DNA from 2 places in the Colwellia sp. RE-S-Sl-9 genome. Region 2 is predicted to be linked to the other one. Evidence: riboswitches for the same ligand, from Rfam matches in the RefSeq annotation. Region 2 holds a riboswitch; the other holds the start of a gene.
The links. Region 2 has a riboswitch for cobalamin ahead of ACM9HF_RS16595 (hypothetical protein). Riboswitches for the same ligand answer to the same signal wherever they lie in the genome.
Positions count from the first base shown of each region.

Region 1 (4,201 bases), 1.6 Mb from region 2:
TATTGGTATTTCTTGTCCGCCTAATGCCGTACGCGCAACAACATCTACCCACACTAAAAAACAGCCACCAACTAAGCCTACGGCTATAAATAATTTAGCGCTGGTAATGCCCACAAAAGGCCTAACAATATGTGGGATCATCAAACCAATAAAGCTAATGCCGCCACAATAAGACACAATAACGGCTGTTATTGCAGCACATAAAATAAGGGTAATAACACGCAAGCGTTCAACTTTTACTCCTAAGGTGCGAGCGCTGTCGTCACTGAGTAATAGCGCATCAAGCTGGCGTCCTAATAAAAGTGCAATAAGCGTAGCAATAATAATTACGGGGGATATCAACAGTAGAGCGTTGGTGTCTGCTCTGGCTAAACTGCCCATGAGCCAAAAAATAACGCGGTTACTTGAAAAAGCATCACCGCTGTAAAGAATAAAGGTGGTTAAAGAACTTAATAAGAAGGAAACCGCTACGCCTGCTAACAGTAAGTGCTCAATGCGACGCCAATTATTTTGATATATCACAATTAAAATAAGTCCAACCGCTAATAAAGACCCTAAAAAAGAGGCAAAAGGTAACGAAACAAGCTGCATTGATACCGGTAAAAACTGAGTTAAAGTTGCCCCTAAGCCTGCTCCAGAAACAATACCAAATAAATACGGGTCGGCAAGTGGGTTACGTGTCACGTTTTGCATTAAAGCGCCTGCTAAAGCTAAACCAAAGCCCGCGATAAAACCAAGCAATACCCTCGGAAAGCGTATTTCCCATAAAATGGTATCGTAAATACCTTTTTCACACCCTTGAGTTACACATTGCCATACTGCTTTATGGTTTAATTCAACAACACCAAACCCAATAGAAGACAATAACGTGATAACAACGAGGCTAACAATTAACAAGAGCGAATATTTGTACGGTAGCTTTTTTGTTAATAAGTGATTTTTCATGATTGTAGCCACTTTGATTCGTCATTTACTTGGTTGTTTATACCAGCAAAGGTAATTCTTGTTTTTTGAGTGAAAGGGTTTTTATCAATAGCGCATTCTAGTTTAAATACATCAGTTAAGTTTTCGGCGGTAAATACACTTTCAGGTGTGTCATCTGCTACAAGTTGACCGTTGTTTAACATGAGCACTCTATCGCAATATTGGGCGGCTAAATTAAGATCATGAATAGTGATCAATAAGGTTATGTTGAGGGACTTGGCTAACATTAATATTTGATGCTGATAGTACATATCAAGATGATTCGTAGGTTCATCCATAATCAAAATATCAGGCGCTTGTACAATAGCTCTAGCAATTAATACTCGCTGCTGCTCACCGCCTGATAAAGTACTAAATAATTGATGCTGTTTTTTTATCAGATCAACCTTGATTAACGCTTGTTCAATATTGTGTTTGTCGGCATCTGTATTTATGTCAAACAATCCTTTATGAGGGATAAGCCCCATACCTACAATATCTAAAACAGTTAAGTTGAATGCAGACTCTGAATGTTGGCTAACCACAGCGACTTTTTTGGCTATATCTTTATTATTAAGGTTTTTAAGGGGCTTGCCATGCAAATAAATATTACCAGAATAATCTGAATATTCGCCGTATAAACATTTAAGAAGAGAGGTTTTTCCTGCGCCATTGGGGCCAACGATAGCAACGGTTTCACTTGCTTTTATTTGTAGGTGAATACCTTGAATAACCTTTTTTGGGTTTGCAGACCAAGTAACATTATTTGCTTGTAGAACAAAGGGTGACATATGTGCCTTAACCATAATAGCGAATAAAACATAGCGAATACAATTTTAGGAAATACAAGGACACATCATAAGAAGTCACTCATAATTATATGAGAGATATTCTTAGTTTTTCGCGTTACCCGCACGTTCACTAAAGGCGATTAAGGCAGGTGTTCTGACTTAAGTGTTTAGTGATGTTATTTTAACCGTCACTAAACTCTCTTTACAGTTGCGGGAACAGTTATGGAATTAAGTGGTTGTTAATAAAACTAACCATGTCTTGCACCATATTCCCCTTTAAGTTTTTCCTCTAATAAATAAGAGTAAAAAACACCTTAAAAGCGCCGACATCTTACCACAGTTATTTTTTAATTAAATAACAGTATTTGTTTTATCAATATTTACCAATGCTATGCAACAACCTGCTGTACTTGAAGTTGAAAAACTACGAAAAGTTGCAATGGAAAAGTCAGCAACGGGGAAATTTGGTATTGATGCAAGCTACTGGTTCGAACAAGCAACAGATAGAATAAAGCAGTTAAACAAGTTGAAAACAAACTAAATATATCAGTAATGAAACTAACTGATATATTAAAAATTCAGCGAATAGCTCGTTAATGTTAAGCGCTGATGTTATTTTTATTATAAGTTTTTTAGTTATAGTTATAAGCTACGTCGTGATTAAAGATTTAGATAATCGCATAAAAGATTTAATGGCCGTCTTTAGTCAAGTTAGAAAAGAAAACGATTTAACCGTTAGAACTAAATACATTGATAAAAGTGAGCTAAGCTAAAATTTCATACCTAAAATCAATAAATGATCAACGCTACAGCGTACTTGAACACAGCTTTGAATATTAAGTGGATATTATTTTTTCACTTTTGAAACCGAAGTTGAGCAATGAAATAATGTAAGCCATTCTAAGGTCTAGATATACTTCGTAGTACAATTATCCACATGCCTGCTAAATATATGGGCTTCTATTAATACCGATCTTAAGGCAACATGATGTTCATTAAAAAAATTATAACTATTTGTAAGTTTTTAACTATTCCTTTGTTACTGGGTTTTCCTCTTGCCGTTATTGCTTATCGTTTGCAATTATGGGGCATGGGAACGTCTTTTAAAATCATTCAATTTACAGGGTATGCTAGTATTGTTGTGCTGGTAATAGCGATAGTAATTGGTTTATTTGCGTTTTTTACAAAGCAACAACGTGTGCTTAAAAGTAGTGCTATAGTCGCTATTTTATTAGCTATACCGGCTGTTGGTTTATCAATGCAAGCGGCTAAAGCTAAGTCTTTACCTTTTTTACATCAGGTAAGTACTGACACGGTTAATTTACCTCAATTTAAAGCCATTTTAGCCTTGCGTGGCGAAGGAACTAATCCACTAGAATACGACAGCGAAAAATTAGCTCCGTTACAACAAAAAGTTTATCCAGAACTACAACCCATTGTAAGCATCTTGAACACAGAGCAAGCGTTTAATAAAGCTATTGATACGGCGATAAAATTAGGCTGGGAAATTGTTGCTAAAGATATTAAGCAAGGAATGATTGAAGCAGTTGATACCAGTTTACTCTGGGGTTTTAAAGACGATGTAGCTATTCGTATTCAAGCAACGGATACAGGAAGTAAGATAGATCTACGATCCATTTCTCGTATTGGTGGAACAGATCTTGGAGCTAATGCCAAACGTATAAAAAGCTTTATATCATCATTTTAATTATGCTTTTAACTAGGTTTGTTGATCTTTCAGGGGGCTGAAAAAACAATCTTGATAGATCAACAGATCCTAGGGTATTTTATCTTTTTACAATCAAATAAATAAGCAAAACCACTCACTTCTACTTTCGTAATTATACTATCACGTTTAAAGATTGAAGCTTTCAGTAAAGAAGGCGACTCCATTATTCTACCTTGCTCAAACGTGTAGTGTTGGCCATCTATAACCTTATACTTATCTAAATAACAGGCGAGAGCACCACAAGCGCTACCCGTAGCAGACTCTTCAGGAATACCAAATAAAGGTGCAAAGTTTCGACAGCTGGCTGTTAAACTATTTGAATTACTTTCTGAGATATTTTTTTGGGCTGGAGATAACTCAAACAGGTGAATGCCAATCGCATTATATTTTTCACTAAAACGCGATATTTTATCTAAATCAGGCACTATTGAATCTAAAGTTCCAAAGGGTACAGGTATTATTACATCAGCTAAGCCCGTTGAAATAATTTCACAAGGTAGATTAGTCGTAGCAAATAACGTTTCAGAAATATTTAATAACTCAGCTACTTCTTTGCTTTCAACTACACCTAAATATTGCGGGAGTGTTTGTTCCATATTCACTAAGGTATCAGTGGCCACTTTTACCTTTAACTTTCCCGCTTTAGTTTGTTGAGTATACTCTTGCGCTTCAATGATCTGTTTTTCGAACAATAATGAAAATGTTGCTAAAGTCGCGT
Region 1 covers NZ_CP182631.1:2,251,638-2,255,838, reverse strand. The annotation lists gene ACM9HF_RS09650 (FecCD family ABC transporter permease) at 1-945, opposite strand, end outside; gene ACM9HF_RS09645 (ABC transporter ATP-binding protein) at 942-1,754, opposite strand; cobalamin riboswitch at 1,882-2,086, opposite strand; gene ACM9HF_RS09640 (nitrate- and nitrite sensing domain-containing protein) at 2,110-2,295, shown strand; gene ACM9HF_RS09635 (DUF1499 domain-containing protein) at 2,740-3,462, shown strand; gene ACM9HF_RS09630 (PhzF family phenazine biosynthesis protein) at 3,522-4,201, opposite strand, start outside.
Region 1: linked by a shared signal. The riboswitch ahead of ACM9HF_RS09645 (ABC transporter ATP-binding protein) and the one ahead of ACM9HF_RS16595 (hypothetical protein) in region 2 are both predicted to bind cobalamin.

Region 2 (4,201 bases):
AGCACGATAGCGTCTAATAATATTTGCCAGTACCAAGTTAAATGATTGAGATATAAACAATAAAGTAACGGAATAGGTAGCACTAAAATAGCCCATGCGAGTGAGCCTAATAATGCCTTTTTTATATTGAAGCGTAATGGCTGTGTTTCGTCTGATTTTTTATCGGTTTGAAAGGTGTTTAAACGTTTTTCGATTTGTTGAGCAAGCCAACCAAAGCCCACTAAGTAATGATACTGACGAGCTTCGCCTAAGTACTTATCAAGTAATAAAGCTAAAATAATTGTTAATGTTAGCGTATAAAAAGGCAGTGTAGAAAACAACCATAAAGTAAGTTCGTTAAATGTCACTTTCTTTCCTTTTTATAGAGCAATTTAGCTTAGGTCGATGGCGTTAAATGAAAACTTGAGGTGTTATGCTCATAAGTTAGTTTGTTAATAGAACCATTTTTAAATAAGTCGTAGGCATTCATATTCGAATTATTACCAATATAACCATAAAAACAACGCAGAGCCTCACCATGAAAAATCACTAAAATATGAGCTGTTTTATATTCTATCGCTATTTTTTCAAGTGCTTTGTAAATACGTTCGCCACAAGTTACAGCGCTTTCTCCACCTTGAGGTGTTAGCTCAGTAAATTTCTGCAATAGCTCAACATAATTAGGATCTTTCGATAAGGTTGTTATTTGCTTACCTTGCCAATAGCCTAAATGCCTTTCGGTAAGGCTAGATTTTACTTGGGTGTTTACGCCAAGCGTTTGTTTACATATTTGAGCACTGTTTACGGCACGTCCTAAATTTGAAGAGAAAATAACTTCGATATTATGCTTAAGCACGTTTTGAGCTATTTGCTCTGATTGGGTTTTACCTAACTCGGTTAAGTTGCTATCAAGCTGTCCTTGAAAACGTTGTATTTTATTCCACTGAGTTTCGCCATGGCGAGCTAAATATAAAGTTGTAATCATAGAGCCGTACTTTTGCTAATTGCAGCGCAGCATAACTAAATCAGCAACAGTGTTCAATGCACAATATTAATAGTGTGCATCATTTACTTTGATATGGGTATATGTTGTATAAACAGCTTGCTTCAGGTACTATTTCAGTCAGATTTAGGTGTCGAAATTAATGCTTATAATTTAATGAATAAGTATTAATTAAGATGAAACGTGAAACTGGTGAAATACCAGTACTGCCCCCGCAACGGTAACTGTGAGCAGCAATAAAAACCACTGTGTTTATACCAATCGCAATAACCAATTGATCATTTATACTTGTTTAAATGGCCAATTACATCGTTATTTATTTAATAATTAGAACAACTAGTTATTAAAATAAATGCCTTGTATTTGACCATTTATTCTTCATATAAAATAGTTCAATTCATTAATGCGTTTGGTATTCTTCATTCAATGAAAGCATGGGAAGGTATTGCAAAGCGATGAACAGGAGTCCGGAGACCGGCCTAATTTATACTCGACAACTGCGGTGGGCGGCTTTTCAGAGACTAGTAAATTTGTATTAGCCTATAACGTTCTTATTTATAGTTTTCACTTCTTTTACTAACTTTGATTTCTCCACCGTTAACTATTTAACGGGATTGTTATGAAATTAACTGAAGTAAAATCACCCCTTTCTTTGTTCTTAAGCATATGTGGCTTATTAACTTTGTTAATGATCGCTACACGTGGTAATCATTTTTCTACTTTCAATAGCCTGCCAAGTGCTTCTACAGCTGTGTTCTTTTTAGCAGGTATGTACTTGCGTAAAGTGAAAGACTTTTGGTTTTTTTATATTTTATCTATCACTATTGATTTAGCGTCTTCATTTCATCGAGGACAATTTGGTGATTGTTTAACCGCGTCTTATCCTGCTCTAGCTTTTAGTTATGTTGCTATGTTTGCAGCGGGTTATTACGTGCGTCCTGATTGGTCACAACAAAATATGATAACCAATATTGTTAAAGTGAGTGTAGCGTTAATTATTGCTAGCTCTATTGCCTTTTTCATCTCTAATGGTAGTTATTATGCCTTCTCGGGGAAATTTCCAGATTTATCGTGGGCTGAATATGCAACACGAGTAAATAAATACTTTTTTAAATCAGTTTCTAATCCTGTGTTTTATGTTGCTACAGGAATAGTAATGCATTGGTGTATCAATCGTTTTTTCACTGAAAAAACAACAGCTCAACTTTCATCATAAATTGTTGCTTACATCAACTTATTAATAAAAGGCGTTTACTTTGGCATTTGAAAATACTCCTGATAATGTAAAGGGCACAGGCACTATGTGCCCAGCATTAATTGTTGCTGCTCCTTCATCAGGCACCGGAAAAACAACAATTACTGCTGCTATCGCTAGGTATCATCGTAATCAAGGTAAAAAGGTTACCGTATTTAAAGTAGGACCTGATTTTATTGATCCTATGATTTTACGCCAAGCCAGCGGCGAATTAGTGTATCAATTAGATTTGTGGTTAGTGGGTGAACAAGACTGTAAACAGTTGTTATATAAAGCTGCGCTTGAGTCAGATCTCATTTTGATTGAAGGGGTTATGGGGCTTTTTGATGGTACGCCAAGTAGTGCTGATTTAGCTGAGTATTTTAATATTCCGGTATTAGGTATTATCGACGCTTCTGCCATGGCGCAAACCTTTGCAGCGGTTGCTTTTGGATTAGCTAACTATCGTCCTAATTTGCCATTTTCAGGTGTTATAGCAAATAGAGTTAACACGCCTAGACATACCGAAATATTACAAAATTGCTTGCCTGACGATTTACGCTTTTACGGTCGAATGCCTAAAGATGCAACCATTACGTTACCTCAACGTCATTTGGGTTTAGTACAAGCACAAGAGTTGGCTGATATTGATGTACAACTTGATCAAGCTGCGTCTCATATTGCCGCTACAGGTTTAGCTGAACTTCCTGCCAGTATAGAGTTTTTTCCTTGTGAAGAGGTTGAACACGAGTATCAACATGAAGGTGTTTTAAAAGGCACTCGTATTATTATTGTAAAAGACAAAGCTTTTAGTTTTATTTATGCGGCTAATATCGCTTTTTTACAAGAAACAGGCGCTGAGTTAGTTTATTGTTCAGCACTTACCGATGCTGAGTTACCAGCAGGTGATGTGTTATATATTCCCGGTGGTTACCCAGAATTATATGCTGAGCAACTTGTTCAAAATACAAGCTTTATATCGAGCGTACGATCTTTTGCTAAAACCAATAAACCATTGATTGCAGAATGTGGTGGTATGTTGTATTTACTTGAGCAGCTAACTGATTTACAAGATAAAAAGTTTTCAATGGTTGGCTTGTTACCGGGTAATGCCATTATGCAAAAAAAGCTAGCGGCTATTGGTTCTCAGTGGGTTGAATTACCTTTAAAAGGAACTGAAACGTTAGAGAATAATGTAATGCGCGGCCACAGTTTTCATTACTCAAGTGCCGACATTTCGTTAGAGCCTATTAGTCAAACTAAGCATCACCCCAGTGAACGCTTAGGCGAGTTTGTTTATCAGCACGGTAATATTATAGCGTCGTACATGCATTGGTATTTTCAAAGTAATCCTGAATTAACGGTAAAACTTTTTACTAAGTAATGGCTGCAGGGTAGTATGGTCAAATAAATTAAAACAAACTTCAAGGAAGTTAGGTGACAGAAAATACAGGAATAAAAGCAGCTATGGCATTAAGAACCATAGGTTTCCGTCCAATAAAAATTCCCTTAAAAACGTTTGCGGTGGTTCTTGCTCTTATTGCTTTGTATTTCAGCTTTACAGAATATATGGACTATAAGCATCAAAAAGATAACTCTTTGGCTATTATTTTAGAACCTAAAATTAACGACATTTACTTTATTGATTTTAGGCTGATTAAAAAAGATTTACGACCCCATGAAAAATACAGAATTGCTAAGGTAGTGGATATAACGGGCGACATTGTTACGCTTATGTATGGCGGTTTTTATTATCAAAGTAAGCATGCGGTTATTAATGCAATTTACTATGGGCAATTAGGTTTTAAAAAATACTTTGAAACTCGACGTTACGATATATCACATAATGAAATTAAGAATATGTTTAGCAACGGGGCTATCTATTTAGCTAATAGACCTATTCAAAATCTGCTCTATGGTAACGTGGTTGGGCCCATGAAAGAAAATTATCGTTCTAGTGGTTTAATATACGGTAAAAAAGAAAA
Region 2 covers NZ_CP182631.1:3,824,034-3,828,234, forward strand. The annotation lists gene ACM9HF_RS16585 (cobalamin biosynthesis protein CobD/CbiB) at 1-347, opposite strand, end outside; gene ACM9HF_RS16590 (histidine phosphatase family protein) at 377-964, opposite strand; cobalamin riboswitch at 1,094-1,479, shown strand; gene ACM9HF_RS16595 (hypothetical protein) at 1,602-2,198, shown strand; gene ACM9HF_RS16600 (cobyrinic acid a,c-diamide synthase CobB) at 2,239-3,600, shown strand; gene ACM9HF_RS16605 (tetratricopeptide repeat protein) at 3,654-4,201, shown strand, end outside.